Regions from separate parts of the Streptomyces sp. NPDC013317 genome, predicted to be linked through region 2. Evidence: riboswitches for the same ligand, from Rfam matches in the RefSeq annotation. Region 2 holds a riboswitch; the other holds the start of a gene.
The links. Region 2 has a riboswitch for glycine ahead of gcvP (aminomethyl-transferring glycine dehydrogenase). Riboswitches for the same ligand answer to the same signal wherever they lie in the genome.
Positions count from the first base shown of each region.

Region 1: it holds a riboswitch for glycine, as region 2 does, so the genes downstream of both, gcvT (glycine cleavage system aminomethyltransferase GcvT) here and gcvP (aminomethyl-transferring glycine dehydrogenase) in region 2, are expected to answer to the same signal.

Region 1 covers NZ_JBVHDX010000002.1:256,880-272,498, forward strand. The annotation lists gene ACZ3IJ_RS05905 (enhanced serine sensitivity protein SseB C-terminal domain-containing protein) at 1-605, opposite strand, end outside; gene ACZ3IJ_RS05910 (enhanced serine sensitivity protein SseB) at 646-1,386, opposite strand; gene ACZ3IJ_RS05915 (AAA family ATPase) at 1,478-2,149, opposite strand; glycine riboswitch at 2,289-2,391, shown strand; gene gcvT (glycine cleavage system aminomethyltransferase GcvT) at 2,551-3,678, shown strand; gene gcvH (glycine cleavage system protein GcvH) at 3,756-4,136, shown strand; gene glyA (serine hydroxymethyltransferase) at 4,157-5,416, shown strand; gene ACZ3IJ_RS05935 (L-serine ammonia-lyase) at 5,569-6,939, shown strand; gene ACZ3IJ_RS05940 (hydrophobic protein) at 7,089-7,244, shown strand; gene ACZ3IJ_RS05945 (EF-hand domain-containing protein) at 7,305-7,520, opposite strand; gene ACZ3IJ_RS05950 (GNAT family N-acetyltransferase) at 7,625-8,263, shown strand; gene ACZ3IJ_RS05955 (YVTN family beta-propeller repeat protein) at 8,295-9,482, opposite strand; gene ACZ3IJ_RS05960 (polysaccharide deacetylase family protein) at 9,482-10,255, opposite strand; gene ACZ3IJ_RS05965 (ATP-binding protein) at 10,642-11,145, opposite strand; gene ACZ3IJ_RS05970 (enoyl-CoA hydratase/isomerase family protein) at 11,312-12,079, opposite strand; gene ACZ3IJ_RS05975 (L,D-transpeptidase) at 12,197-13,441, opposite strand; gene ACZ3IJ_RS05980 (L,D-transpeptidase) at 13,626-14,816, opposite strand; gene glgX (glycogen debranching protein GlgX) at 15,034-15,619, shown strand, end outside.
Region 2 covers NZ_JBVHDX010000011.1:262,280-277,898, forward strand. The annotation lists gene ACZ3IJ_RS27175 (glutamate-cysteine ligase family protein) at 1-453, opposite strand, end outside; gene ACZ3IJ_RS27180 (hypothetical protein) at 932-1,531, shown strand; gene ACZ3IJ_RS27185 (DUF5999 family protein) at 1,860-2,066, shown strand; gene gcvP (aminomethyl-transferring glycine dehydrogenase) at 2,168-5,053, opposite strand; glycine riboswitch at 5,115-5,232, opposite strand; glycine riboswitch at 5,233-5,331, opposite strand; gene ACZ3IJ_RS27195 (PRC-barrel domain-containing protein) at 5,446-5,814, shown strand; gene ACZ3IJ_RS27200 (DNA polymerase IV) at 6,287-7,693, opposite strand; gene ACZ3IJ_RS27205 (MerR family transcriptional regulator) at 7,812-8,459, opposite strand; gene ACZ3IJ_RS27210 (bifunctional nuclease family protein) at 8,640-9,113, opposite strand; gene ftsR (transcriptional regulator FtsR) at 9,167-9,910, opposite strand; gene ACZ3IJ_RS27220 (FHA domain-containing protein) at 9,939-10,856, opposite strand; gene ACZ3IJ_RS27225 (DUF881 domain-containing protein) at 10,939-11,781, opposite strand; gene ACZ3IJ_RS27230 (small basic family protein) at 11,787-12,119, opposite strand; gene ACZ3IJ_RS27235 (DUF881 domain-containing protein) at 12,116-13,045, opposite strand; gene ACZ3IJ_RS27240 (sugar phosphate nucleotidyltransferase) at 13,147-15,619, opposite strand, start outside.

The DNA.
Region 1 (15,619 bases), on a different contig from region 2:
TGGCGCATCATCGCCCGTACCGACTCGACGGAGGCGGCGGAGGTGTCGTACAGGTCGAGACCGATGGCGAGGTACGGAGATCCCACCGAGGGCTGCACCCAGGCACGGCGCAGCGCCCTGACGGCAGGGGTGCGATGGGCGTTCTGGGTCAGAAGGGCATAGAACTGGGGGATTTCCAGCGCGGGTTCCGAGAGCCGCAGCGGTCCGGCGGGCATCCGGTCGAGACCGGTGGCGATCCGGCGGAGGTCGGTCCAGGGGATGCCGACGCCTCCGCCCGTCTCGTGCGGATTGAGCCAGATCCCCCAGCGGTCGGGGTAGAGAGCGCGGGCGATCTCCCGGCCGGTGACGACCTCGTGCGCGCGGTTCCAGCCGGAGGCGGCGAGCTCCTGGGCGGAGGTGACGCACGGGGCGTACCCGAAGCCGTCGACCTCCATGTTCCCGTACTGGGCCTCGGGCGCGCCGGGGGTGCCCTGCCACAGCAGCATCCAGACGCTGCCGTCGGCGAGGGCGTGCAGCAGCTGCTCGTACGCGTCGTAGCGTCCGGGTGCCACCTGGCGCAGCATGTGCTCGACCTGTCCGGCCGCAGCGGTGCCTGACGCGCTCACCCTGGTTCCCGCCCCTCTTCCGTCCACCGCACCAGCTTAATTACAGGGAGGCCCGCTGATAGAAGGGGCGCACCCGCTCCAGCATCCAGTCGCCCACCGGGTCCTGCGCGACGTCGAGCAGGATCAGGTTGACGGGCCAGGCGACCTCGACCCGGCCGAGCGCGCGGCCGAGGGCGTCGAGCGGGGCGTTCCGGTCGACGCCGTCCCAGGCGACGAGCTCCACGCCGACGAAGAGGGCCGGCTCGGTGCCCTCCACGCTGGCCAGGGCGCGGCGGGCGGAGACCACGACACCGGTGGCCTCGAACTCGGCGGCCGCGGCGGAGAGGAAGTCGACGGGGTCGTCCTGCCAGTCGGGCTCGAACAGCCGGACCCGGCCACCGCTCGCGGGGCCGTCCAGCGGGGTGCGTCCGACACGGCAGAGCTCGGCGACGGCGGGCGGCGGCAGCGGGGCGCCGACGGTGCCTCCGGGGTTCACGGCGATACCGAGCTGCGGTGGCAGACCGCGGGCGAATTCACGGGCGGGCGCGACGGTGAAGGACATGTGGCTGCCGACGCAGGCGAGGAACTGCTGCTCGGAGCTGAAGACGGGGACGTACGGGAGTCCGTCGATCTCCAGCGTGGGCAGGTCGAGGTCCCGGCTCTCGGGGCTGCCGCCGTTGGGCAGCGGCACCCAGACGGGGCTCCGGCCGAGCACCTCCACGAGCCGGCCTCCGGCGGAGGCGTTGCCGAGCGAGGCCGCGAGGACCTCTTCGAGCTCGTTGCCCGGCCACGTAACGTCCACGGTTCCCGTATCCCCTTCTCGCGCGCCCTGGTCACGACGCCCTCGGGGCAGAACCCTAACGCCGCCCTGATGTCGTCGTGGCCAAAAGTACTCAGTGGGCGGCGCGGAAGGCGATCGTGCGCAGAGCGCCCGCGGCGTCCCGGTCGAGCAGGGTCGCCGAGGCGCAGCCGCGGGGCAGGCGGCCCGACTCGACGGAGCCGATCATCCGGCCGACGGCCCGGCGGTGGCGGGCGAAGGCGTACCCGGAGACCCCGCGGCCGCGCTCGCGCTGTCCCTCGCGGGCGGTGTCGGGGGTGACGTCGAGCAGGATCAGGTGCAGGGCGCGGCCGCGGCGGCGGGCCTCGCGGGCCAGCCAGTTCCGCACCCAGGACTGGGTGCCGCAGTCGTGGACGACGACGCTCCGTCCGGAGCGCAGCGCCCGCCACAGCCCGGCGTAGTGGGCGATCCGGGCCAGGGGGCGGTAGACCGCGTACGGCAGGAAACCGGGCAGCCGGGCCTCCCAGCGCTCGCGGGCGTCCTGGGAGTCGATGCCCAGACCCTGGGCCGCGCGCCGCATCAGGGTCGACTTGCCGCTTCCGGGCAGCCCGGAGACGACCACGAGGTCGCCCGCGGCGAAGGCGAGCGTCCGGGGACCCCGGCCGCCGCGCTCGCGCAGGTCCCGCAGCAGGGGCGCGGCGAAGCGGCGCCTTCGCGTCCTGGCGCGGGCGCGCTGGGCCGGTATGCCCGTGCCCGTCGCGTATGCGCCGCTGTGCTGGAACGTCATCTTTTCTCCCCCTGTCGGGTCCCGGAGACCCCTGCCCACAAAGTGTAAAGAAGGGGTAATGAGGCACAAGCGATTTGCCGATCGGACACCGCATGCAATGATGTGCGCGCCAAGCGCACACAACCGCATACCGGCCGCTCGAATCCGCGCGGGAGAGTCCCGGAACCACCACGGTGGGCCCCGGGCGCCGAAGGAGCAAGACCCTCCCTTGAATCTCTCAGGCCCCGTACCGCGTGGATGAGGCAGATCTGAAAAGCGGGACGCCCCAGGCGTTCCCACCCAAGGTGCAAGCCGAACTCTCGGAGACGAGATGCCCTCGGTGAACCTCTCAGGTTCCATGACAGATGGGGAGGACGTCCTCGCCCGTCATGTTTTCCGCCCTTGGGACCCGGGAGCCACCCATGAGCACGTCTGCCCCCCGTCTGACCGCCCTCGATGCCCTGCATCGGTCCCTGGGCGCGACCATGACCGACTTCGCCGGCTGGGACATGCCGCTGCGCTACGGCAGCGAGCGTGACGAGCACAACGCCGTCCGCACCAAGGCGGGCCTCTTCGACCTCTCCCACATGGGCGAGATCACGGTCACCGGCCCGCAGGCCGTCGAGCTCCTCGACTTCGCCCTCGTCGGCAACATCTCCACCGTCGGCGTGGGCCGCGCCCGCTACACGATGATCTGCCAGGAGGACGGCGGCATCCTCGACGACCTGATCGTGTACCGCCTCGGCGAGACGGAGTACATGGTCGTCGCCAACGCCTCCAACGCGCAGATCGTCCTCGACGCGCTGACCGGGCGCGCGGCCGGCTTCGACGCCGAGGTGCGCGACGACCGGGACGCGTACGCCCTGCTCGCCGTCCAGGGCCCGGAGTCCCCCGGCATCCTGAAGTCGCTCACCGACGCCGACCTGGACGGTCTGAAGTACTACGCCGGCCTCCCGGGCACGGTCGCCGGGGTCCCCGCGCTGATCGCCCGCACCGGCTACACCGGCGAGGACGGCTTCGAGCTGTTCCTGAAGCCGGAGCACGCCGAGGGCGTCTGGAAGGCGCTGACCGAGGCCGGAGCCCCGGTCGGCCTGATCCCGTGCGGCCTCTCCTGCCGTGACACGCTCCGCCTGGAGGCGGGCATGCCGCTGTACGGGCACGAGCTGACGACCTCGCTCACTCCGTTCGACGCGGGCCTGGGGCGGGTCGTGAAGTTCGAGAAGACGACCAACGAGGGTCGCTTCGTCGGCCGTGAGGCGCTGGAGAAGGCCGCCGAGCGCGCCGAGACCGCGCCGCCGCGCAAGCTGGTCGGCCTGATCGCCGAGGGCCGCCGCGTCCCGCGGGCCGGCTTCTCCGTCGTCGCGGACGGCCAGGTCGTGGGCGAGGTCACCTCCGGTGCCCCGTCGCCCACCCTCGGTAAGCCGATCGCCATGGCGTACGTGGACGCGGCGCACGCCGAGCCCGGCACGCAGGGTGTAGGTGTGGACATCCGCGGCACCCACGAGCCGTACGAGGTCGTGGCGCTGCCCTTCTACAAGCGCCAGAAGTGACGCATCCGTCTCGTCCGGCGTCTCACCCCGCAAGACCCACGTTCATCAGCACTCGTCCGATCCAGGAGAATCAGGTCATGAGCAACCCCCAGCAGCTGCGCTACACCAAGGAGCACGAGTGGCTGTCGGCCGCCGAGGACGGCGTCGCGACGGTCGGCATCACGGAGTTCGCGGCCAACGCGCTCGGTGACGTCGTCTACGCCCAGCTCCCGGAGGTCGGCGACACGGTGACCGCGGGCGAGACCTGCGGCGAGCTGGAGTCGACCAAGTCCGTCAGCGACCTGTACTCCCCGGTCACCGGTGAGGTCGTGGCGGCCAACCAGGACGTGGTGGACGACCCGTCGCTGGTGAACACCGCTCCGTTCGAGGGTGGCTGGCTGTTCAAGGTGCGCGTCACCGGAGAGCCGGACGACCTGCTGACCGCCGACGCGTACGCCGAGTTCTCCGCCGGGAACTGAGACCCCTTAGGGATCGATTCATGTCTGTGCTGAACACCCCTCTCCACGAGCTGGACCCGGAAGTCGCCGCCACGGTCGACGCCGAGCTCCACCGCCAGCAGTCCACCCTCGAGATGATCGCCTCGGAGAACTTCGCTCCGCTGTCGGTCATGGAGGCCCAGGGTTCGGTCCTCACCAACAAGTACGCCGAGGGCTACCCGGGCCGCCGCTACTACGGCGGCTGTGAGCACGTCGACGTGGCCGAGCAGATCGCCATCGACCGGATCAAGGACCTGTTCGGCGCCGAGTACGCGAACGTCCAGCCGCACTCCGGCGCGTCCGCGAACCAGGCCGCGCTCTTCGCGATGGCCCAGCCCGGCGACACGATCCTCGGTCTGGACCTGGCCCACGGCGGTCACCTGACCCACGGCATGCGCCTGAACTTCTCCGGCAAGCAGTTCAACGTGGTCGCTTACCACGTCGACGACGCCGGCCTGGTCGACATGGCCGAGGTCGAGCGGCTGGCCAAGGAGCACCGCCCCAAGGTGATCATCGCGGGCTGGTCCGCCTACCCGCGTCAGCTGGACTTCGCCGAGTTCCGCCGGATCGCCGACGAGGTCGAGGCGTTCCTCTGGGTCGACATGGCCCACTTCGCGGGTCTGGTCGCGGCCGGCCTGCACCCGAACCCGGTCGAGTACGCGGACGTGGTGACCTCCACCACGCACAAGACCCTCGGCGGCCCGCGCGGCGGTGTCATCCTGGCGAAGCAGGCGTTCGCCAAGAAGATGAACTCCTCGGTCTTCCCCGGCTTCCAGGGCGGCCCGCTGGAGCACGTGATCGCGGCCAAGGCCGTCTCCTTCAAGATCGCGGCCTCGGAGGAGTTCAAGGAGCGCCAGCAGCGCACGCTGGACGGCGCCCGGATCCTCGCCGAGCGCCTGGTCCAGGAGGACGTCACCGCGCACGGCGTCTCGGTCCTGTCCGGCGGTACGGACGTGCACCTGGTCCTGGTGGACCTGCGCAACTCCGAGCTGGACGGCCAGGCGGCCGAGGACCGGCTGCACGAGCTCGGCATCACCGTCAACCGGAACGCGATCCCGAACGACCCGCGTCCGCCGATGGTGACCTCGGGTCTGCGCATCGGTACGCCGGCGCTCGCGACCCGCGGCTTCGACGCCGAGGACTTCCGTGAGGTGGCCGACATCATCGCGGAGGCCCTGAAGCCCGGCTTCGACGCCGACGCGCTGAAGGCCCGGGTGACCGCACTCGCGCAGAAGCACCCGCTGTACCCCGGCCTGAAGTAATTTCGTACGCTTTAGTTCCAGAGCTCGTCCGTACGAAACTTCCGGGGCACCGCGCACACTGGACAGTGAGCGCGGTGCCCCACCCCCTTTTTCCTGCTGTTCTGCACCACCCCGGCAGACAACGGCGTCTAGCCCCCCACAAGGAGTTCCCCGTGGCCATCTCGGTCTTCGACCTGTTCTCGATCGGCATCGGCCCGTCCAGCTCCCACACGGTGGGGCCTATGCGGGCGGCCAGGATGTTCGCCCGCCGGCTGAAGAACGAGGGCCTCCTCGCCCACACCGCGTCGATACGGGCCGAGCTGTACGGCTCGCTGGGCGCGACCGGCCACGGCCACGGCACGCCGAAGGCGGTCCTGCTGGGCCTGGAGGGCAACTCTCCGCGCACGGTCGACGTCGAGTCGGCGGACGACGAGGTCGAGCGGATCAAGTCGAGCGGCCGGATCAACCTGCTCGGGGCGCACGAGATCCCCTTCGACTTCGACGAGGACCTGATCCTGCACCGCCGCAAGGCGCTGCCGTACCACGCCAACGGCATGACGATCTTCGCGTACGACGCGGAGGGCGCGCTCGTCCTGGAGAAGACGTACTACTCGGTCGGCGGCGGCTTCGTCGTGGACGAGGACGCGGTCGAGGGGGAGAGCCCGATCGTCCCGGACGACACGGTCCTGAAGTACCCCTTCCGCACCGGTGACGAGCTGCTGCGCCTGGCGAAGGAGACCGGCCTGTCGATCTCCGCGCTCATGCTGGAGAACGAGAAGGCCTGGCGCACCGAGGACGAGATCCGGGCGGGCCTGCTGGAGATCTGGCGGGTCATGCAGGCCTGCGTCTCGCGCGGCATGTCCCGCGAGGGCATCCTGCCCGGCGGTCTGAAGGTCCGCCGCCGCGCCGCGAACACGGCCCGCAAGCTGCGCTCCGAGGGCGACCCGGCGTCGCTGGCGATGGAGTGGATCACGCTCTACGCGATGGCCGTGAACGAGGAGAACGCGGCGGGCGGCCGCGTGGTCACCGCCCCGACGAACGGCGCGGCGGGCATCATCCCGGCGGTCCTGCACTACTACATGAACTTCGTGCCCGGAGCGGACGAGGACGGCGTGGTCCGCTTCCTCCTCGCGGCCGGCGCGGTCGGCATGCTCTTCAAGGAGAACGCCTCGATCTCCGGCGCCGAGGTGGGCTGCCAGGGCGAGGTCGGCTCGGCCTGCTCGATGGCGGCGGGCGCGCTCGCCGAGGTCATGGGCGGCAGCCCGGAGCAGGTCGAGAACGCGGCCGAGATCGGCATGGAGCACAACCTCGGCCTCACCTGCGACCCGGTCGGCGGCCTGGTCCAGATCCCGTGCATCGAGCGCAACGGCATGGCGGCGGTGAAGGCGGTCACGGCGGCGAAGATGGCCCTGCGGGGCGACGGCAGCCACATGGTCTCGCTCGACAAGGTCATCAAGACGATGAAGGAGACCGGCGCGGACATGTCGGTCAAGTACAAGGAGACCGCCCGCGGCGGTCTGGCGGTGAACATCATCGAGTGCTGAGCCCTCGGGCCGCCGGCGTGATCGGGAGTCTCGGAGCCGGCCGCGGCGTCGGCCCGGGCCCTCGCCGGACGCCCGCGTCGGCAAGGGCAGGCATGGGGCGGAGCATCGTGGGCACTCGCTGGGGGACTCACTACCACGGAGGTGTCGCCATGGTCCCGCTGCTCATCGTGTTGGCCCTGATCCTGATTCTCTTCGGAGCAGGGTTCGCGGCCGACGTGCTCTGGTTCATCGCCATCGCCGTGCTGGTGCTGTGGGTGCTCGGGTTCTTCATGCGCAGCAGCGGGGCGCGTTGGTATCGCTGGTGAGGTTCACCGGCGGACCGGACGGGCGGCGAGTCGTTCGCCGCCCGTCCCGCTTCCGGTGGGTCAGGCCTTGTTGAGGTGCGCCCAGAACTCGTCCCAGGACAGCTTGCCGTCGCCGTTGTCGTCACGCTGCTTGATGAGCGCCTCGGCGACCGTCTCGGTGACGTTGAAGTCACCCAGCTGAGCCATGACGCTCTTGTACTCGGCGGCCGTGATGAGACCGTCCCCGTCCACGTCGAACCGCTCGAACGCCGTGCGTGCCGACTCGATGTCCGCCACTGATTCCGCCCCTTCTCGATGCTTCGATGTCGGGGGAAAGATTATCGGGCGGTCCGCCGGGTCCGGCCGCCGGGCCATGGCGGAACGTGGGAGATCATGGGGGTATGAGCGACGAGGTGGCACGGATCCTGGCGGCTGCGGCGCGGGGGCAGTTCCCGCCGCCGGACGGTACGACGACCGTCGTCCCGCCGCCGAACGACCGGGACGCCGGCGTCCTCGCCTTCACCGCGCACTCGGTCGTCTTCACGGACGCGGATCCCGCCTGGGTACGGGCCGAGCTGGCGGCCACCTCCAGTGACCCGCTGGCCGCCTCGATGAACCCGGGCTTCCTGCTCGCCCTGATGCGGCACACGGGCCGGCGGATGAACACCATCGACCTGCTGACGGTCGCCCCGGCGCTGCCCGGGGAGCCGGAGCTGGCGCTGCGGGAGATCGAGGACCCGGAGCACCCCCGGGTGGCGCGGGCGCTGAAGTTCCGCGACGACGTGCGGGTGTGGGCCGCAGACGGCGGGGTGGTGATCCTGGGGCGCGGCGTGGCCGGCCGCTGGGAGGCGGCCATCGAGGTCGACGAGGGCGTCAGGCACCGCGGGATCGGCCGGGCGCTGGCCCTCGCCGCCCGGCATCTGACGCCGGGCGACGTGGTGTGGGCGCAGCAGTCCCCCGGCAACGCCCGCAGTGTCCGCGTCTTCCAGGCGGCGGGGTACCGCCCGGTGGCCTCCGAGGCCCTTCTGACGGCGGACTGATCACCACCGGGCCCCCTCCGGCGCGCGGGGATCAGCGGAAGACGCCCGTGTGGCCGAGGGAGTAGCGGCCGGGCTGGGGGTAGACGGCGAGGCCGTGGGGGCCGCCGCCGACCGGGATGCGGGCCAGCTGCTCGCCGGTCGTGGTGTCGATCGCGTACACCTCGGAGTGGTAACGGCCGGACAGCCACAGCACCTTGCCGTCGGCGGAGACCCCGCCCATGTCCGGTGAGCCGCCGTTCGGCAGGCGCCACTTCTTGGTCAGCTTGTTCTGGCCGAAGTCGAAGACCGAGACGGATCCCTCACCGCGGTTGGGGATGTACATCTCCTTGGAGTCGCGGGAGATGTAGAGGCCGTGGGCGCCCTTGCCGGTCGGCATCAGCTGTGGCGTGGTGAACTTCTCGCCGTCCAGGACCCACATGCCGTGGGCCATCATGTCGGCGATGTAGAAGGTCTTGCCGTCCGGGGAGATCTTCACGTCCTGCGGCATGGCGCCCTGGAGGGGCAGCTTCTGCTGGCCGATGACCTCCATCTTCGCCGTGTCGACCTTCAGGAGCTCGCCGGAGAACTCGCAGGAGACGACGAAGTACCGGCCGTCCGCGGAGAAGTCGGCGTGGTTGACGCCGTAGCAGGAGACCGGGACGGACTTCTTCCGCTCCATGGTGTGCGGGTCGCGGAAGACCAGCTCGCGGTCGAGGGAGGCCATGACGACGGCGTACTTCCCGTCGGGCGTGAAGTACAGGTTGTACGGGTCGTGGACCTCGACCGGCTTGCCCGCGACGCCGGTGGCCGGGTCGATCGGGGTGAGCGTGTGGCCGCGGTTGTTGTTGACCCAGAGGGTCTTCAGGTCCCAGGACGGGACGACGTGCTGGGGCTGGATGCCGACCGGGATGGTCTCGATGACCTTGTACGTCGCCGGGTCGATGACCGAGACCGTGTTGGAGTTGGTGTTGGGCACGTAGACCCGGGACGGGAAGTCCTTGACGACGGGCGAGAGCCTGCCGGGCCGGTCCGCCGCGTAGATGTCGTCCGGGTCGAGGACCGGCGGCATGCCGGGCAGTCCGGCCGGGGCGGCCTTCTTCGGCGGGGCGGGAACGGCGGCGGCCTCCTTCTTGGCACCGCCCCGGGGTTCGGGCGCCTCGTCGGCGATGCCGCATCCGGCGAGCGCGGTGAGCAGGGCGGCGGCGAGGAGGCTCTTCGTACGCGTGGTGAGTGGCGGCATCAGGTCAGCAGCTCCGTGGTCGTCACCGCGCGCAGGCCGCGGCGGTCGAGGTCGGCGAGGAGAGGCGGCAGCGCGGCGAGGGTGTCCGCGTAGCCGAGGTGCAGGCTCACCACGGATCCGCCCCGGATCTGTCCGGTGACGGTGCGGACGACGGCCGGTCCGCCGGGCGAGGTGTGGTCGAGGGAGTCGACGTCGTACGAGAGGACGTGCGGGTAGCCGGCGCGGGCGGCCGCGCGCAGGACGGTCTCCGAGGCGCGGCGGGTCCTGGAGGGCCGGAACCAGGTGCCGATGGAGCCGGTGAGGCGCCGCAGCCGGGTGGCACAGGCCGCGATCTCGGCGTACGCCTCCGCCTCGGCCATCGCGTTGACGTCGATGTGGCGCTGGGTGTGGTTGCCGAGGTCGTGGCCGCCGTCGAGGATCCGGCGGGCGATCTCGGGGTACCGGTCGAGCCACTCGCCGACGGCGAGGACGGTGACCCGGGCACCGCCCTTCTCGGCCTCGGCGAGCACGGCACGGGCGAGGGCGGGGTCGCCCGCGCCGTGGAAGGTGAGGGCGACCCGGGGGTGGTCGCGCGGGCCGCTCTCGATCTCGGCGGGGAGGCCGGCGAACCGGCGGGGAGCCGGTGCGGCGGGCTTCGCGGCGGGGTCGGGACCGCGCGGCGCGGGGCGTCGCGGCGGCGGGCCGGTCTCCGTGCCGCAGGCGGTGGTGAGGGCCCCCGCGAGGGCGGCCGCCGCACCGGCCCGCAGTGCGGCACGACGGTCGGTGAGGGTCACGCGCCCATTAAAAGGGTGAGATGCCCGAAAAATAACGATTAAGCCAATTCAGGACGTTTGCAGACCCCTGCCGGGTGTCCGACATGCGGACGCGGCGAGGAAACACCCGATGAACACCATACCTATTCAGCATTTATAAGGGTGGTGCTCCATGTCACCAACGATTCATTGGTGAACTATGCAGTTTTGACCGATATTGACCCTATAAGGACTTTTGGCGACAAGGCCGCCCGTCTGCCATAGTCGAAGCCACGACCCCCATTGACCCGGGCCAGGTCGTCTTCACGGCCGTGGATTACACCCCCCCGATCCACGGCCGTCTCACGGAAGCCCCCAGGCGCCCCACAGCGGCGGACGGGGGCTTCTGTGCATGCAGGGGGCGGGGGTCAGCGGTCGGAGACCCTCATCTCGAACCAGGTGGTCTTGCCGCGCGGCTGCAGATCCACACCCCAGCGGTCGGAGAGCTTGTCGACGAGGAAGAGCCCGCGGCCACTGATGTCCATCTCCTGGACCGGCATCAGACAGGGCAGACCGCGCGAGGGGTCACGGACCTCGACGCGGATCCAGCCGCGGCGGCGCAGCAGCCGCAGCGCGAAGACGCGCGCACCGGTGTGGCGCACGGCGTTGCCGACGAGTTCCGAGACGAGTAAAACCGCGTGTTCCGCGATCTGCGGGGTCAGCGCCCACTGGCGCAGCACGACGCACTGGGTGAGTCGGCGGGCCACCGCGGCGGACTCGGGGCGGGACGGCAGCCGGACGTCGTCCTCGGCCGGATTGCCGTACAACTCCAAGGCTTTGAGGGCCTGTTCGTCTTCGACGGTCGGTACCCACCGCGCGGCGGTCGCACCGCCGTGCTGCCGCGGTTGTTCCACACCCTCCAGGCCCGCCATGCCCCCATCATGGCCGGACGGACAGGGCCGTGTGGGCGTTCCGGAGGAATAGGTACCACCGGAATCAACAATTCCGCGAGATTCCTCCGGCATATGCCAGAGGCGGGCGGCGGTACTCGCGAGTACGTACGGAGCGCACCCGGGAAACCGCCGCTCGCCACACCGGTCAGACGAACTTGGCCTTGCCCGGGCCCTCCTCGACGAAGCTCCGCATCCCGCGCTCCCGGTCCTCGGTCGCGAACAGGCCCGCGAACCAGGTGCGCTCGATCGCGAGGCCGGTGTCGATGTCGGCCTCCAGACCCTGGTCGATCGCCTCCTTCGCGGCGCGCAGGGCGATGGCGGGACCCTGGGCGAGCTTCGCGGCCCAGGCGTGCGCCTGCTCGTACACCTCGGCCGCGGGGACGACCCGGTCGACCAGACCGAGCGACAGCGCCTCGTCGGCCCTGACCATCCGGCCGGTGAAGATGAGGTCCTTGGCCCTGGAGGGGCCGATCAGCCGGGAGAGCCGCTGGGTGCCGCCGGCGCCCGGGATCAGGCCGAGCAGGATCTCGGGCTGACCGAGCTTGGCGTTGTCGGCGGCGATCCGGTAGTCGGCGCAGAGCGTCAGTTCACAGCCGCCGCCCAGGGCGTAGCCGGTGATCGCGGCGACGACGGGCTTGGGGATCCGGGCGATCGCGGTGAAGGAGTCCTGGAGCGCGCGCGACCGCTTGACCATGGCCGCGTGGTCCATGACCTGCATCTCCTTGATGTCCGCGCCGGCCGCGAACACCTTCTCGCCGCCGTACAGGATCACGGCCCGTACGTCGTCGCGGTCGGTCACCTCCTGGGCCAGCTCGCGCAGCCGGTCCTGGACGGCGATGTCGAGGGCGTTCATCGGAGGGCGGTCGAGGCGGATCGTGCCGACGCCTTCGGCGACTTCGAGGTTCACAGTCATGGAAGGCAGGTTAGCCGCGGGGGGCCTGCGGGGAATCCCCCCAGAGAGCACAGCACGGCGAGGGGCCCGGTGCTGTTGCTCACAGCACCGGGCCCCTCGCGCGACAGCCTCAGTGGCCTACTTGGTCCACTCCGACCAGGACATGTTCCAGCCGTTCAGGCCGTTGTCCGGGGCGATCTGCTTGTCCTTCGAGTTCTTCACGACCACCACGTCGCCGATGATCGAGCGGTCGTAGAACCAGGCCGCCGGCATGGTGCTGTCGCCCGCGCCGCGCGCGTCGCGCAGACCGACGCAGCCGTGGCTGACGTTGGCGGAGCCGAAGGTGCCCGAGGAGGCCCAGTAGTTGCCGTGGACGAACGTGCCCGAGGTGGACAGACGCATCGCGTGCGGCACGTCCTTGATGTCGTACTCGCCGCCGAAGCCGACGGTGGCGCCGTTCATCCGGGTCACCTTGTACTTCTCGCTGATGACCATCTGACCGTTGTACGTGGTCGTGGACGGCGCGCCCGCGGTGATCGGGATCGTCTTGATGATCTTGCCGTCACGCTCGACCTTCATGGTCTTGGCACTGGCGTCGACCGTGGAGACCTGGCGGCGGCCGATGGTGAAGGAGACCTTCTTCTTCTGCTTGCCGTAGACGCCGGGGCGGCCCTCGACGCCGTCGAGGTTGAGCTCGACGGTCACCTTGGTGCCGGCGGCCCAGTAGTTCTCCGGACGGAAGTCGAGACGGTCGTTGCCGAACCAGTGGCCCTCGACCTGCACGGCGGGCGTCGCGGTGACCTTGATGGCCTTCTCCACGGCCTCCGGGTCGGTGATGCCCCGGGTGAAGCGGATGGAGACCGGCATGCCCACGCCGACGGTCGAGCCGTCCTCGGGCGTGTAGTGGCCGATGAAGGTGTTCTTCGGGACCAGCGTGGTGAAGGTGGTGTCCTTCGCCGACTCACGGCCGTCGCTGTCCTGCGCGACCGCGTGGACCTTGTACTCGGTACCGGCGGCGAGGTGGCCGACGGGCTGCCAGCTGGCGCCGTCCGCCGCCATCTTGCCCTCGACCTCGGCACCCTTGCTGTCGGCGACCGTGACGGTCGTCAGCTTGCCCTGCTCGGCCGTCACCTTCAGCACCCCGCTGGTGGCGACCGAGTCGGCGCCGTCCTTCGGAGCGATCGTGACGACCGCCTTCGACGCGGCGATCTCCTGCTTGCCGCCCTGCGCCGGATCCTGTCCGCCCTTGCCCCCGTCGGCCGGGTCCCCGCCCCCGCACGCCGTCAGGACCAGGAGCAACGCCCCCGCAGCCAGAGCCTGCAGACGCGCGCCCCCGCGTCGCCGTCCGCGCCCCACCCCGGCCGATATCGGCTGCCCGTTCAAAATGGTCGTCTCCCCTCGCACGGCCTGGTCTCACCACGGCCTGCACCCCCGCGCGCATCCATCGCACGCACGGCGATAGATAATCACACCGCAGGACACGAAAGTTCCACGTGAATGTCACCGTTCAGTCCCAGTTGCACCAGGAACCGTGCACGTGGGACGGGTCGGCGAGGGCCTGAGGGGCTCAGCGCAGGGCGGAACCCTCCGTCCACTCGTCCCACTCCATGTTCCAGCCTCCGAGGCCGTTGTCGGGAGCGACCTTTCGGTCACGGGAGTTGACGACCTCGACGACGTCGCCGATGAGCGTACGGTCGAAGAACCAGCCCGCAGGGGAGTCCGGGCTGCCGCCCTTGTCGTCCCGCAGGCCGACGCAGCCGTGGCTCACGTTGGCCGAGCCGAACGTGGAGGGGTCGGCCCAGTAGTTGCCGTGCAGGAACGTTCCGGAGCTGGTGAGCCGCATCGCGTGCGGCACGTCCTTGATGTCGTACTCGCCGCCGAAGCCGACCGTCCTGCCGTCCATGCGCGTCACGTCGAAGAGCTCCGTGACGACCATCTTCCCGTTGTACGTCGTCGTCTTGGGCGCCCCGGCCGTGATGGGCACGGTGGCGAGCAGCTCGCCGTCCCGGTGGACCTTCATCGTGTGCTCGGCCGCGTCGACCACCGAGACCTGGGAACGCCCGACCGTGAACCCGACGGTCTTGCTCTGGATGCCGTACACGCCCGGCGCGCCCTCGATGTCGCGCAGCGCCAGCTCGACGGTCACCTTGGTGCCGGGCCGCCAGTACTCCTTCGGGCGGAAGTCGAGCCGCTCCTTGCCGAACCAGTGGCCGATCACCTCGACCGGCGGGTCGGAGGTGACCTTGATGGCCCGTTCGACGGCCGCACGGTTCTCGACGGCCCGGTTGAAACCGAACGAGACGATCATGCCGGTGCCGACCGTGGAGCGGTTCTCCGGCTTGAAGTAGCCGATGAAACGGCGCTCGGGGACGACGGTGGTGAACGTCGAGTGCCGGGCGGAGCGCCGCCCGTGCGCGTCGAGCGCCACGGCGTCCACGCTGTACTTGGCGGCCAGCGCGAGCCGGGAGTCCGCCGTGGGCCGCCAGCGCAGCCCGTCCTCGCTGATCTCGCCGGGCACCCGGGTCCGCTGCGCGTCCTCGACCCGGACGACGGTGACCCGCTCCAGACGGCCGCTGTCGACCTTCACCTCGATGGGCCCCTCGGCCGGTACGCCCCTGCTGCCGTCCTCCGGACTGATCCGGATGACGTCGCCCGGTGCCCGCGCCTTCCCGGGCAGCGGCAGGTCGATGCCTCCCCCACCGCCGCCGCCACCACCGCCGCCGTCGCCCGTACCGGTGCAGCCGGTCAGGCCCGCCATCAGTGCCGCCACCGCGAGGGCGTAACCCGCCCGCTTCCATACAAGTGTCACGCTCAGCCCAACGACGGCCACCCTCCAGGGGAAACGTGCGTGCGGGTCATGTTGGGAGTACGGCCGTACGGGCAGAACAGGTGGGAGGCCCCGTGCGTGGAGCCGCGGCCGGGACGCCGCGGTACCCGTGCCGCGCGAGGCCCGACGAGCCGCGGGAGGCCGACAGGTGTCGAGCGCAGCCGAGCAGGAGGCGGTACGGGACGGAGTGGGGCTCCCGCCTGCCCCGGAGCAGGCCCGGCCGGTGGTGTGGCCGGGCGCACCCACACCGTTGGGTGCGCGCTGCCGGGTCGGACCGGACGGCGTGGCGGGGACGAACTTCGCTCTGTGGGCCGGCGGGGCGGAGGCCGTCGAGCTCTGCCTCTTCGACGCCTCCGGGGCGGAGAGCCGGCTCCCGCTGGCCGAACTGACCCATGAGATCTGGCACGGATTCGTGCCCGGGGTGGGTGCCGGACAGCGGTACGGGTTCCGGGTGCACGGCCGCTGGGACCCGTGGACGGGCGCCCGCTGGAATCCGGCGAAGCTGCTCCTCGACCCGTACGCACGGGCCGTGGACGGATCCTTCGCACTGCCGCCCGAGGTGTACGGGCACGTGCGGGACTGGCCGCAGCAGCACGTGGCCGACACGGTGCGGGACGACCGGGACTCCGCTCCGCACGTACCGAAGGGTGTCGTCGTCCTGGACGACGACGACTGGTCGGACGACCGCAGACCGAAGACGCCCTGGCCGGACTCGGTCATCTACGAGCTGCACG
Region 2 (15,619 bases):
CAGGGTGTACCGGTCGACGGACGAGATGTTCTCGGAGACGAGGTCGTCCTGCGCGAGCGTGGGCAGAATTCCGATCATGAGCACGCCCGCGTCGAGTTCACGGGCCTTGCGGTCGGCATATCCGAGGCCGGTCGTGAGTTCCTCCGCGAGCCGGTCGAAAACGCGGCCTCCGAGTCGGTGCGGAGCGATGTTCACTTCGAGGTTGAACATTCCCAGTTCCGTCTGGAAATCCGTGCTGGCGATCCGCTCGAGGACCGCGCCATTCACCATCCTCGGCATGCCGTCGGCGCCCGCGAGATTGAGTTCGATCTCCAGGCCCATCAGATTGCGCGGCCGGTCGAACCTCTTCTCCGCCAGGAGCCTCGCCAGCCCCGCCAGGCACTGTTGGAGCTTCCTGCGGTATCTCTGCCGATCGGACAGGTCGAACCCGTCTGCCACGACCTTCTCCCCCATGGAAGCTTCCCTCCCGATCGGGCGGCCACGGCGACGGCCGCGCGTGTCACGGACGATGATGCCCACCCGATTGATCCATAACGCCTGCGGGCCGCCTTCGTTGAACGATAGGCTGGGTCACGCAATCACCCGGCACGTCCCGAGGGCAACCGCAAAGGACATATTCCGCGGCCATATTCAACGAAAGCGTGGGGTCGATTACCGGCCGTCCGCATCGGTGAAGTCCTCGCAGGCAGACGACCCGCACGCGTCACAAATACGATGAATCGCCTCCGCGTTAAGGCCGGATGACGCCTTGTCGGCAATATCGGCGACCGCTAGAGGAAACAACGCGTGAACACGTCTCGTATAAACTCCGCGAACGAGGCAGAGTGTTGGCGCCCGGCCATGGCTTCATGGCCCCCTCGGCCCGGCAGCCCACAGCGCCGTCGTACCTGCCCACGCGTCACCGTGTCTCCTGAGTGAGAGGCGACCCATCATGCTCCGACCTTCACCGGCCCCTGCGCCGGCCCTGCGCAGTGTCCTCGCGGCCCTCGGTTCCCCCACCGCCGTCCGCGAGGCGCGAACTCCCGCTCTGCGAGCGGCCCAAGGGCCACTGAGCCCAGAGGCACCCCTGCCCCTCCACGTCCTCGACGTACGGGATCAGGTCGTCCCGTCGGGGCAGGCACCGCGTACGCGACTGGCCGGCTGGCGCTTCCTGATCCGGGGCACCGACCGGGCGGTGGCCGCCGCCGACACCATGCTCACCCCCGACGGCTGGTCGTTCTCGCACTTCTTCGAGGGTCCGTACGTCACAGCGACCGAACGCGCCCTGCTCCAGGCCGAGTCGCTGCCCACGGTGTACCAGCCGCGACTGCTCTCCGTACCCGAGCTGTACATGCTGACGCTCTGGCTGCACGGCGACACGGACGCCGACGGAGCGACGTCCTCGCCCGACCCGGCGGACCTGCTCGTCCCGCTCGCCCCGGCACCGCCCGGCATCGCGGCCCACCGGCCGCACCGGGTCGCCGACCTGCTGCCCGTCCTCACCCTGCGACTGGCTCCCCCACCGCTGTTCGGCACCCCGGCGCCGGCCTGAACCACCTCTTCCGAGATATGTCACGCCCCGCGGCCCCGACCGGGCCGCGGGGCGTCCTGGTGTCCGAACGACTCCCTCGAACACCCCGCCCCGGACGGACTAGCCCACTGGGGCTACCCCGAACCACCCGAAGAGACCGCCCGGTTGCGTTGAACCGCCCGCGCGGGTGATACGTCTTCATGCAGTAGGAAGAGCTGCCGTGAAATACCTGCGGATCGCCTTCCGTAGCGGAACACTGGACCAACCGAACCGACAACGGGGGGCGGCCATGAGCACCGCATCGAGCCGCAGGACGACAGAGACCACGACGCAGCGAAAGAACCCATCCATGTGCCAGCACCAACCTGCCTGTCCCACCGCCGACTCCGCCGACCGGGAGGCGGCCCGTCCGACGGCGCACCACCCGGAGCAGGGCTGGAGCCTGCTGTGCAACGGGGTCCTGCTCTTCGAGGACACCGGTGAACTGCTGCCGGACGGCCAGATCATCGCCCCGCACCGCCCGCTGACGGCGGGCCGGGTGACGACCGCCGCCTGACTCCGGGGCGCGTCGGGCACGACACGTACGAGGGAACACGCAAGGGCCGGCCCGGAGAGAACTCTCCGAACCGGCCCTGACTCATGTCCGCGCCGCGGGTCCTACTGGTCGTACTCGTCCAGCGGGGGGCAGGAGCAGACGAGGTTGCGGTCGCCGAACGCGCCGTCGATGCGGCGGACCGGCGGCCAGTACTTGTCCGCGGCCGAGACACCGGCCGGGAAGACCGCCTCGTCACGGGTGTACGGGTGGTTCCACTCGCCACCGAGCGCGGCGGCCGTGTGCGGGGCGTTCGCCAGCGGGTTGTCCCCGGCCGGCCACTCGCCCGACGCGACCTTCTCGATCTCGCCTCGGATCGCGATCATCGTGTCGCAGAAGCGGTCGAGCTCGGTCAGGTCCTCGGACTCGGTCGGCTCGATCATCAGGGTGCCGGCCACCGGGAACGACATCGTCGGCGCGTGGAAGCCGTAGTCGATCAGGCGCTTGGCGATGTCGTCGACGCTGACACCGGTCGCCTTGGAGATCGGACGAAGGTCGACGATGCACTCGTGGGCGACGAGTCCGGCCGGACCCGTGTAGAGCACCGGGTAGTGCGGCTCCAGGCGCTTGGCGATGTAGTTCGCCGCGAGGACGGCCACCTGCGTGGCGCGCTTGAGACCCTCGCCACCCATCAGACGCACGTACGACCAGGAGATCGGCAGGATGCCCGCGGAGCCCCACGGAGCGGCGGAGATCGGGCCGACGCCCGTCTCGGGGCCCGCGGTCGGCTGCAGCGGGTGGTTCGGGAGGTACGGCGCGAGGTGCGCGCGCACACCGACCGGGCCGACGCCCGGGCCGCCGCCGCCGTGCGGGATGCAGAAGGTCTTGTGCAGGTTCAGGTGCGAGACGTCGCCGCCGAACTTGCCCGGCTTGGCCAGACCGACCAGCGCGTTGAGGTTGGCGCCGTCGACGTAGACCTGGCCGCCCGCGTCGTGGACCTCGGCGCAGATGTCGGCGACGTGCTCCTCGAACACACCGTGCGTGGACGGGTAGGTGATCATCAGCACGGACAGCTCGTCGCGGTACTGCTCGATCTTGGCGCGCAGGTCCGCGACGTCGACCTCGCCGTCGTCGGCGGTCTTGACGACGACGACCTTCATGCCGGCCATGACCGCGGAAGCGGCGTTGGTGCCGTGCGCGGAGGACGGGATGAGGCAGACGGTGCGCTGCTCGTCGCCGTTGGCGCGGTGGTAGGCGCGGACGGCCAGCAGACCGGCCAGCTCGCCCTGAGAACCGGCGTTGGGCTGGATCGACACCTTGTCGTAGCCGGTGACCTCGGCGAGACGCTCCTCGAGCTCGGTGATGAGCGTGAGGTAGCCCTGCGCCTGCTCGACCGGGGCGAAGGGGTGGATCTGGCCGAACTCCGGCCAGGTCACGGGCTCCATCTCGGTGGTCGCGTTCAGCTTCATGGTGCAGGAGCCGAGCGGGATCATGCCGCGGTCGAGCGCGTAGTCACGGTCGGCGAGCTTGCGCAGGTAGCGCAGCATCGACGTCTCGGAGCGGTGCGCGTGGAAGACCGGGTGGGTGAGGTACGCGTCGGAGCGGAGCACCCCGGCGGGCAGCGCGTCCTCCGTGGCGGCGTCCAGGGCCTCGATGTCGGCGGCGACGCCGAAGGCGCTCCACACGGCGTCGAGCTGGGCGCGGCCGGTGGTCTCGTCGCAGGAGACCGAGACGTGGTCGGCGTCGACGAGGTACAGGTTGACGCCGGCCTCACGGGCGGCGGCGACGGCCTCGGCGGCCTTGCCGGGCACCCGGACGGTGACGGTGTCGAAGAAGCTTCCGTGGACGACGTCGACGCCGCCGGCCTTCAGGCCCGCGGCGAGGATGGCCGCGTACCGGTGGGTGCGCTGCGCGATGCCCTTGAGGCCGTCGGGGCCGTGGTAGACGGCGTACATGCCGGCCATGACGGCGAGCAGCACCTGCGCGGTGCAGATGTTGCTGGTGGCCTTCTCACGGCGGATGTGCTGCTCGCGGGTCTGCAGCGCCAGTCGGTAGGCCCTGTTGCCGTCGGCGTCGACGGAGACGCCGACGAGGCGGCCGGGCAGCGAGCGGGCGTGCTTGTCCTGGACGGCCATGTAGCCGGCGTGCGGGCCGCCGAAGCCCATCGGTACGCCGAAGCGCTGCGTGGTGCCGACGGCGATGTCCGCGCCGAGCGCGCCGGGCGAGGTGAGCAGCGTCAGCGCGAGCAGGTCGGCGGCGACGGTGACGATCGCGCCGAGCTCGTGGGCCGCGTCGATGAGCGGCTTGATGTCGCGCACGGCACCGGAGGCGCCGGGGTACTGGAGGAGCACGCCGAAGACGCCGCGCTCGGCGACCTCGGCGGGGATGCCCTCGGACAGGTCGGCGACGACGACCTCGACACCGGTCGGCTCGGCGCGCGTCTCGATGACCGCGATGGTCTGCGGCAGGGTGTCGGCGTCGATGAGGAAGACGCCGTTCTTGACCTTGCCGACACGGCGGGAGAGCGCCATGGCCTCGGCGGCCGCGGTGCTCTCGTCGAGGAGGGAGGCGCCGGAGGTGGGCAGACCGGTGAGGTCGGCGACCATCGTCTGGAAGTTGAGGAGCGCCTCCAGGCGGCCCTGCGAGATCTCCGGCTGGTAGGGCGTGTACGCCGTGTACCAGGCCGGGTTCTCCATGACGTTGCGGAGGATCACCGGCGGGGTGAAGGTGCCGTAGTAGCCCAGGCCGATCATCGGGGCGAGGACCTGGTTGCGGTCGGCGAGCTCACGCAGCTCCGCGAGGACCTCGGCCTCGGTGCGGGCGGCGGGCAGACCGAGCGCCTCGGCGTTCTTGATCACGTCGGGCACGGCGGCGGCCGTGAGCTCGTCGAGGGAGCCGTAGCCGACCTGCGCGAGCATCTTGGCCCGTGCTTCGGCGTCGGGCCCGATGTGCCGCTGCTCGAACGGAATGCCCTGTTCGAGCTCGGAGAGCGGAATGCGGTGGGCGGACATGTACGGAGGCCTCCTGGTCGTCACGACCTGCGAGGGGCACCACGGCGCGGGTACCCGGACGGCCTCCCCCTCTGTCATCTCAACCTGAGAGCTTCACCGGCATGCCGAAGGGGCGCGCCGGTTTTCACCGTCGGTGAGAGCGAATGCCGTCGGACTTCCGCTCTGCTTTCCAGAGTGACCTCGCCCGTGCGGTACAGGTGCCTGAGAGATTCCGGGGAGGATTTGCTCCTTCGGCGCCTCCGAAAGGTTTCTCCGGAGGACTCTCCCGCACGGTGTCGACAGCCACAGCCAGCCTACCAGCGCCGTTCCCGGACCAGTCGCTCAAGTGGCCGACATCCCAGATGTGCACTTTCGTAGTCCTTGTAGAGCAGTTGCGACCTGTTGGAGGGACCGTGCAGACCGACATCGATCCGCGCAGCCTGATCGGCCGCAAGGCGTACGACCGCAACGGACACAAGATCGGCACCGTGGACGAGGTGTACCTGGACGACGCGACGGGAGTCCCCGAGTGGGCGGCGGTCCGCACGGGACTCTTCAGCCGGGACGCGTTCGTCCCGCTGGAGCCGAGCGAACTGGTCGAGGACGGCCTCCACATCCCGTACGAACGCGCCCTGATCAAGGACGCCCCGGACTTCGGCGTGGGTCGCCACCTCTCCCCCGAGCAGGAACTCCAGCTCTACCGCCACTACAGCCTGGCCCTCCCGCCCCCGCCCCCGATGGATCGCGACTTCGGCCGCCTGGCAGGCCAGGAGGAGACCTGACCACCCCACGGCCGGCGCAGTACCTCCCGCGAAGACCGGCCCCTCCGCCAGCCACCTGCGGCCCCTGACGCAACCGGAGGCCGCCCCTGGCATGCTGGCGGCCGGCCACACGCCCTCCACCCGCCGACGGCGAGGCACCAGCCACTGGCAAGCCGGGCCCCTCTGCCAAGCCACGTGCAGGCCCCGAACGGGCCAGGAGGACGCCTGACGTCCCAGAGCCACGGCCGGACAAGCGCCCGGGGAGCCACACACCCTCCACCGCCGCCGACGGCGAGGCACCAGCCACTGGGAAGCCGGGCCCCTCTGCCACGCCAGCTACATACCCTGGCGGGCGCGGAGAAGACCTGACCACCCGCCCACTCCTGCCGACCGCGCGGCCACCACCCACAGGGAGACCCCCACCTCTGCCATGCCCTCTGCACGGGTGGTGCGGGTGGGAACGACAAGCCCGGCCGAAGGCCGGACGCACCCCCTAGGCGACCGCCGCCGCCCCTCCCTCCGGCCCCACCAGCGGCAACGGCTCCCCCGGCTCCAGCTCCGGATCGTCGACGAGAAACGTCCGTACCCGCCCCGGCGGCGACTGCGGCTCCTCGAAGCGCACGGTGACGCGCCCGACCCCGCTCCCCTGCACCCACCCGGCCCCGTACACCGCATGGCGTACGTCGTTCCCGGGTGCCCATCTCCGCTCGACGGTCTGCGGCTCCTCCGGCTCGGAGGCGGCCGCAGGCGCCGACATGTCCTCCACCGCGCCCTCCGGGCTTCCCGCACCCCCCGATCCCCCCGTATCCCCCGCTTCCTCCTCCCGCTCCGCCGCCTGGGCGAAGAGATCCTCCTGCGTGTAGTCGGCGAGGCCGCTCACCCCGACGCCGAGCAGCCGCACGCCGCCCGTGGTGTCCACGCCCTCCAGGAGCCGCCCGGCCGCCTCCCGCACCACGAGCGGGTCGTCCGTGGGCCCCCGCAACGTCTCCGAGCGCGTCAGCGTCGAGAAGTCGAACCGCCGGACCTTCAGCACGATCGTCCGGCCCGAGTGTCCCGACGCCCGCAGCCGCCCCACGCACCGATCGGCAAGCCGCTCCACCTCGGTCCTGATCCGCACCCGGTCATGCAGGTCCACGTCGAAGGTGTCCTCGACCGACACCGACTTCGCGTCCCTCTCGGCCACCACGGGCCGATCGTCGTGCCCCTGGGCCATTCGGTACAGGGAGGTCCCGTGCGCCCGCCCCAGCAGCCGTACGAGCTCGTCCTCGCCCGCTTCCACGAGGTCGGAGACCGTGGTCATCCCGGCCCGCCGCAGATGCTCCCCGGTGGCCGGGCCGACCCCCGGCAGGATCCGCACCGACTTCGGCCCCAGCAGCTCCCGCTCGGTCCCCGGCTCCATCAGCACCAGCCCGTCCGGCTTCGCCTCCTCGGAGGCGATCTTGGCGAGCATCTTCGACCCCGCGAGCCCCACGGACCCCGTCAGCCCCGTGGTGGCGAGAATGTCCCTGCGCAGCCGCTCACCGGCTTCCAGAGCGCTCGCGCGGTCGTCGGCCACTCCCCCGGCCTCCAGGTCCACGAAGGCCTCGTCCAGGCTCAGCGGCTCGACGAGCGGCGACAGCCGCCCGAGCAGCTCCATGACCTGCTCGCTGATCGAGCGGTAGAAGCCGAAGCGCGGCACAAGATAGGCCGCGTTGGGCGCCAGCCGCCGCGCCTGGGCCATCGGCATCGCGGAGTGCACGCCGAAGCGCCGGGCCTCGTACGAGGCGGTCGCCACAACCCCACGCGGGCCGAGACCACCCACGACCACAGGCTTTCCGCGCAGACTGGGCTTCGCCGCCTGCTCGGCGGCGGCGAAGAAGGCATCCATGTCGAGATGCAGGATCGTCGGCGCGGCTCTCACACGTCCGATGCTGCCCTACACCACTGACAATCGACCGCACGCACATACGGACGCGCCACAGCACGACGAACCAGCCAGACGCGCCACACAACGCGACGCGCCACAGCCCGGGGACCGCTCAGACCGCGCGATCCCGCCGCCGGCGCGCGAGCTCGTCGCCGGGGTTGTGACCGATCAGCGTCTCGCCGGTGTCGATCCGCTCCCCATGCAGCTGGGAGAGCGCCGCCTCCACATCGCGCCGAACCACGCCGACCGCGATCCCGAAGACGCCCTGACCGCCCTGGAGCAGGTCCACGACCTCGTCGGGCGATGAGCACTCGTAGACCGTGGCCCCGTCGCTCATCAGCGTCATCCGCTCCAGGTCGCGGAAGCCGCGGGTCCGCAGATGCTGGACGGCGGCCCGGATGTTCTGCAGCCCGACCCCGGTGTCCAGGAACCGCTTGACGATCTTGAGTACGACGACGTCATGGAAGCTGTACAGCCGCTGCGTCCCGGATCCGTACGCCGGCCGCACGCTCGGCTCGACGAGCCCGGTGCGTGCCCAGTAGTCCAGTTGGCGGTAGGTGATCCCCGCCGCCGCGCAGGCCGTCGGACCGCGGTATCCCACCGTGTCCGTCACCGCCGCCTCGTCGGAGACGACGTTCGGCGCCGCCCCCGCACCCGTGTCCGCCCCGAAGTCGCCCACACTGCCGTGAAGCGGATACGGACCGCTCTCCCCGGGCGCGCGCCCGAGGGAGCCCCCTGCCGTACCGTCGCCGCTGCTCATCACGCCGACCCTCCGTCCTTGACCTGCCCACACGAAGGTAGGCAGTCGCTCGGGGTGCGTCAACGATCGCCACACTCGGCACGCCGAGTGATAATCACCCTGAGAGTGGTTTCGCGTGCCCCTCTCCGGGGAAAGGCTATCCGAATGCCCTGACGGCACCCGGTGAACAGCGGCCGGACCTCACTGGCTGCTGGACCCGAAATCCTCGGGGGAGATCTGGTCGAGGAACTCGCGGAACTTCTCCACCTCGTCCTCCTGCTCGTCCGGAATCGCGATACCGGCGTCGTCCAGCACGCCGTCACTGCCGAAGATCGGCGTTCCGGTGCGCAGGGCCAGCGCTATGGCGTCGGACGGCCTGGCGCTCACCTCGACACCGCTGGCGAAGACCAGCTCCGCGTAGAAGACACCTTCACGGAGATCGGTGATGCGGACCTCGGTGAGCTCTTGGCCCACGGCTTCAAGGACGTCCTTGAAGAGGTCGTGCGTCAGCGGCCTGGCAGGGGCCATCCCCTGCTGGGCGAAGGCGATCGCGGTTGCCTCACCCGGTCCGATCCAGATGGGGAGGTACCGATCGCCTCCCACTTCACGCAGGAGCACGATCGGTTGGTTGGAGGGCATTTCCACCCGGACACCCACAACGTCGAGCTCGTTCACACAGCAACCCTAGGACGTGCCCGACCGGTTTGGGTAGTCGGGGCCCCGCAAGATCACTGCAAGCGAAGTCCGAGCGCGGTCTGGACCAGTGCCGCGTGGAGCCGTACGGAGAGCCCGGCGAGCTCCTTCGCGGTGGCCTCCGCATGGGCTCTGGTCTGCGGGTTACGGTGCCGGCGCAGGGGCGCCACCACCTGCTCGACCAGTCCGGCCTCCCGGTCGGCGGCCGCTTTGACCGCCCGGAGATGCCTCGGTTCCAGACCGAATCTCCCCAGATCCGCGACGAGCCGGGCGACGGTGACCGCCTCGGCGTCGTAGCCGCCCTCGGGTCCCGCGGCGATGAGTCCGTACGACTCCCACTCCGCGAGCTCCCCCTCGGTCACCTCGGCGGCGGCGAGCAGCTCGGCCCGCCCCACGCGCGCCGCGGTCGGACGGTCGCCCTCCGCCTCCCACGCCCCGTCGAGCAGGTCACGCTGGGGGCTGGGAGCGGGAAGCCTGATCTGCTCACCCCGGGCGAGGGCGTCGAGATGCTCCCGGATGACCTTCAGCGGAAGATAGTGATCGCGCTGCATCCGCAGGATCTGGGCGAGCCGCTCCACGTCCTGCGGGCTGAACTTCCGGTACCCGGAGGCCGTCCGCCGGGGCTCGACGAGCCCCTCGGCCTCCAGGAACCGGATCTTCGAGATGGTCACTTCGGGAAACTCGTCACGCAGCTGGTTCAGCACCGTCCCGATGCTGACCAGCCGGTCGCCCGCGGTGGCGGCGCCGTGACCGGCACCGCCCGTCGGTGTTCGCAGCATGGACCTTCCCTGAAGTTTCCCCGAGGCGTCACATGCCTCGCTGGCTCGAGTGGAAGACCAGCCGGTACTTGCCGATCTGCACCTCGTCGCCGTTGGACAGAACCGCCGAGTCGATCGGCTCCCGGTTGACGTACGTACCGTTGAGGCTGCCGACGTCGGCGACCGTGAAACTGCCGTCCTGCGCCCGCCGGAACTCCACATGGCGCCGCGACACGGTGAAGTCGTCGAGGAAGATGTCGCTCTGCGGGTGACGCCCGGCCGTGGTCAGCTCGCTGTCCAGCAGGAAGCGGCTGCCCGAGTTCGGGCCGCGGCGCACGACGAGGAGCGCCGATCCGGCCGGCAGCGCCTCGACGGCCGCCTGCGCCTCGGGCGACAGGGACGGCAGCGCCGTCTGGCCGGTGACCTCGGCGTCGTACGCCTCGAGGCCGGAGATCGAGATCGTCGACGTCGTCTCGGACGCGCGCTCCACAGGCGCCCCGCCCCGCAGCGGCGTGCCGCAGTGGGAGCAGAAACGGCTGTCCGCGGCATTGCGGTGACCGCACCTCGTACACACCGGCATGGACGCGTCCTCCTGCCGCGGCTGACCCGCGGAGGTCTGTGTCGCATACGGGTCGGGGGTGAACCCTCCACCCGTACCTGAGGTTGATGGTTCTCCGAAACCTATGCGCCCGGCACCGGCAGGGTCAACAGACGACGCGCCATGGTCGTCGACCTCGTCACGGAAGAGCGGGCGTTCGCCACCCTGCTCCTCGCTCTGGGCGTGGCGCGGCGCGCGGTGCTTGGCGTTGCCGCCGTCCTCGCGTGCGCTCTTGCCGAACAACTTCGCAAAAAAACTCACGGGCGATTCCCCTTGACCGAAACAGACCCGCCCGTGGGGCAGGACGAACCCTGAATGAACACACCTGCCGACCCGGACATCCTCACAACGTCCGTATCCACCCGACAGTTTCCACCACGCACCACGCTTGTGGTGCGGCGACCCCCCGCAACGTCTCCCCCTTGTCGCGCGACCGCCATGCGCCCCCGCCTCACTGCGAGGACGACTGAGCGTAGTCAGGCCGCTTCGCAGGTCGCAAGGCATCCACGACGATCTTCTGGGACCGGGCCACGGTCGCGGTGGCCTGCTCCTTCTCCAACGTCTGCACGACGCCACCAGGGATGTTGAGCGCGGGCTCAAGATCCTCGGGCTTGCCGATGACCTTGAAGACGTACGGAGCGGCCACCTTCGTTCCATCGATTTCTATGTCGGTGCCGCTACCCGTGAAGTAGCTGTCCGCGACGACTCGTACGTCGTTGACCTGAATCGCCTCGGCACCGGCCGCGCGCAGCTCCTGGATGGCGTCGAGCAGCATGTCCGACTCCACCGCCGCGGCCGCCCCGCGGACGGTCAGCGTGATGCCCGGGCCCTCCGCGGCGACGGTTCCGGCCAGGATGCCGAGCTGCTGCTCCTTCTCCTGGGTCTGCTTGCGCGCCTCCTCGGCCTGGTCGGAGCTGGACTCCAGCTCCGAGCGCTGGGTCTCCAGACGCGACGCCTCGTCCTCCAGCCGCTGGGTGCGGTCGTCGAGCTCGTCGAGGATGCGGACCAGGTCCTCCTGGCGCGCCCCGCGCAGCGCACTGTTGTCGCTGGTGGAGCGGACCTGGATGGCGAGACCGAGGCCGAGGACGAACAGCAGCACGGCGACGATCAGTTGGGCCCGGCTCACCCGCGGCGGCCAGAGCCCGGCCGCCAGCCGCTGGCGGCCGGTCAGCGGCTGCTCGTCGGCGGCGGGTGCGGAGGGGGCAGCGGCTGCCGAGGGGGTGGCCGGCTCCACAGGCGTCGGCCGGTCGTCGTCCGGGTTCTCCGAGGACTTGGGGTTGGTCGCGTCGCTCATCGGTGTCACGCCCGGAAGACGTGCCGCCGGATGGCGGCCGCGTTGGAGAAGATCCGGATGCCGAGCACGACGACGACACCGGTGGACAGCTGCGCGCCGACGCCCAGCTTGTCGCCGAGAAAGACGATCAGCGCGGCCACGACCACGTTCGAGAGGAAGGAGACCACGAAGACCTTGTCGACGAAGATCCCGTCGAGCATGGCCCTGAGGCCGCCGAAGACCGCGTCGAGGGCGGCGACCACGGCGATCGGAAGATAGGGCTCGACCACCGCCGGAACCTCGGGACGGACGAACAGTCCGACCACGACTCCCACGATCAGGCCCAGTACGGCGATCAAGATGTGCCCTTCCCTGTGTCGGCCGTGGCCCGCCCGGTGGGCTTGGTGACCCCGGCTCCCCTCGGCTCTGCTGTACGTACGATCAGGCTCGGCGCGGCCGGCAGACGCACATCGGCCTCCGCCGAGATGCTGGTGCGGATCCCGAAGTTCTCCTGCAGCGCGTGCAGGTACTGCCCGTCGGCGCTGTCCTGGAACGCGGTGGCCAAGCGCTGCCCGTCCCCCACCGCGAGCACCGTGTAGGGCGGCACGAGCGGCTTGTTGTCGACCAGTATGGCGTCACCGGCGGCCCGGATCGCCGAGAGCGACGTCAGCCGCTGACCGTTGATGGCGACCGCCTCGGCACCGGACTCCCACAGACCGTTGACGACCCTCTGCATGTCGCGGTCACGGACCCGGCCGGTGTCGGAGAACCCGCTGCTCTCGCGCGGACCCCCGCCACCCTCCTCGGTGTCCTTGGCGTCGTCGACCACGAGCTTCACGCCGGGGCCGTGCACCGGCGTCGCGCCGGAGAGCAGCGCCACCAGCTCGGCCTGGTCGCCACCGTGCTCCTCGAGCGCCTCGCGCTGCCGCTCACCGACCTCGGCACGGATCTTCTCGACGTCATGCTCCAGCTTCTCGGCCGCCGCGGTCTCCGCGTCGATCCGGTCGATCAGCTCCTGCCGCTCCTTGGCGACGACCGGCGCGGAGATCCGCGCCTCGGCGGCGCCCACGGTCACCACCGCGGCGGCGAGAACGAGGCCGGCCGCGAGCCCGAGCTTGGCCCGGAGCGTGCGGGGCAGACCACCGCCTTCCGCCTCACGCCGGGCCGATGCCTCGGCGTACCCGTCGTCGAGCGCATGGTCCATCACGTTGTTCAGCAGCGACATGGACGCGTCCGGGCGCGGGGGTGGTGTTCCTGTGCTCCGAACGGGGTGCTGCTGCGACATGCCGCACATCGTCGCACGTCGGCGCTGCTACCGCCGAATGGCCCCACCGGAGAGCCGGGCGGCGTCCGACGGACACCACCCGGCTCACCCGTCCCAGCGGTCTACTGACCTGCGCTGTCGACCACACCCGCCCACTCGTCGAGGAGCGCCTGCGCGGAGGCGTCGTCGGGCCCCTCGGCCCACAGATGGGTGACGGCCTCGGCCGGGTCCGGCAGCACCATGACCCAGCGTCCGTCGGCCTCCACGACCCGCACGCCGTCGGTGGTGTCCACCGACCGCTCGCCGGCCGCCTCCACCACACGGCGCATGACGAGCCCCTTCACGGCCCACGGCGTCGCGACGTCCCGCTTCAGGACGTGCGCCCGCGGGATACGGGCGTCGATCTGGCTCAGCGTGAGCTGGGTCCGCGCCACCAGACCGATGAGCCGTACGAAGGCGGCGGCACCGTCGAAGACGCTGGAGAACTCGGGAACGATGAACCCGCCCCTGCCGTCCCCACCGAAGATCGTGGTGTCCTCCCGCCCGACGCGGGTCAGATCGTCGGGTGAGGTCGTCGTCCACTCGACCTGCGTGCCGTGGTACGCGGCGACCTGCTCGGCGATCCGTGTGGTCGTCACGGGCAGCGCCACCCGCCCCGAACGCCGCTCGGCGGCCACGAGGTCGAGCATGACCAGAAGCGAACGGTCGTCCTCGATGATCCGGCCACGCTCGTCGACGAGCGACAGCCGCTCGCCCACCGGGTCGAACCGCACCCCGAACGCGGCACGCGCCGAGGCGACGATCTCCCCGAGCCGCACCAGCCCGGCCCGCCGGGTCTCCGCCGACTCCGTGGGCCGCGCCTCGTCGAGGCCCGGGTTGATCGTCAGCGCGTCCACCTGGAGGCGGCCGAGGAGGCTCGGCAGAACGAGCCCCGCACTGCCGTTGGAGGCGTCCACGACGACCTTCAGCCCGGCCTCGGCGACGCCAGAGGTGTCGACGTTCCGCAGCAGCGAGCCGGTGTACGAGTCGAAGACGCTCGCCGGGAAGGAGAGGTCGCCGATCTCGCCCGGGAAGGCCCGCCGGTACTCCTGACGTGCGAAGACCCGGTCCAGCTTGCGCTGCCCGGCCTGCGAGAGGTCCGCTCCCCGTTCGTCGAAGAACATGATGTCCACGGAGTCCGGGACACCGGGCGAGGTCCGCAGCATGATCCCGCCCGCGCTTCCTCGGGCGGTCTGTTGCCGTGCGACCGGCAGCGGTACGTTCTCCAGGTCGCGCACGTCGATGGCACTGGCCTGCAGCGCCGAGATCACGGCACGTTTCAGGGCGCGGGCGCCCCTGGAGTGATCACGCGCGGTGGTGACCGTGGAACCCTTCTTCAGCGTCGTCGCATACGCCCCCGCCAGCCTCACGGCCAGCTCGGGCGTGATCTCCACGTTCAGGATCCCGGAGACACCGCGCGCGCCGAAGAGATGCGCCTGGCCACGCGACTCCCAGATGACGGACGTGTTGACGAAGGCGCCGGCCTCGATGGTCTTGAAGGGGTAGACCCGTACGTTCCCCTGAACGATCGATTCTTCGCCCACGAGACACTCGTCGCCGATGACGGCGCCGTCCTCGATCCGGGCCGCCCGCATGACATCGGTGTTCTTGCCGATGACACAGCCGCGCAGATTGCTCTGCTGGCCGATGTAGACGTTGTCGTGGACGACGGCCTTGTGCAGGAACGCGCCGCTCTTCACGACCACGTTCGACCCGATGACGCTGTGCTCGCGCACCTCGGCACCGGCCTCGACCTTCGCGTAGTCGCCGATGTACAGCGGCCCGCGCAGAACCGCGTCGGGATGTACCTCGGCGCCTTCCGCGACCCAGACGCCGGGCGAGATCTCGAAACCGTCGAGTTCGACCTGGACCTTGCCCTCGAGCACGTCGGCCTGCGCCTTGACGTAGCTCTCGTGGGTGCCGACGTCCTCCCAGTAGCCCTCGGCGACGTAGCCGTAGATCGGCTTGCCTTCCTTCATGAGCTGAGGGAAGACGTCACCCGACCAGTCGACGGAGGTGTCGGCCTGGACGTAGTCGAAGACCTCGGGCTCCATCACGTAGATGCCCGTGTTCACGGTGTCCGAGAAGACCTGTCCCCAGGTCGGCTTCTCCAGGAATCGCTCGACCTTTCCCTCCTCGTCCACGATCGTGATGCCGAATTCCAGGGGATTCGGCACACGGGTCAGACAGACGGTGACCAGAGCGCCCTTCTCCTTGTGGAAGGCGATCAGATCGGTGAGGTCGAAGTCGGTGAGCGCGTCACCCGAGATCACGAGGAAGGCATCGTCCTTCAACGCCTCCTCGGCGTTCTTCACACTCCCCGCTGTGCCGAGCGGTTTCTCCTCGTTGGCATACGTGAGCTCCATTCCGAGCTCCTCGCCGTCACCGAAGTAGTTCCTGACCAGCGAGGCCAGAAACTGCACGGTCACGACGGTCTCGGTGAGTCCGTGCCTCTTGAGCAGTCGAAGGACGTGCTCCATGATCGGCCGGTTCGCCACCGGCAGGAGAGGCTTGGGCATGCTCGAGGTCATGGGGCGAAGTCGTGTTCCTTCGCCA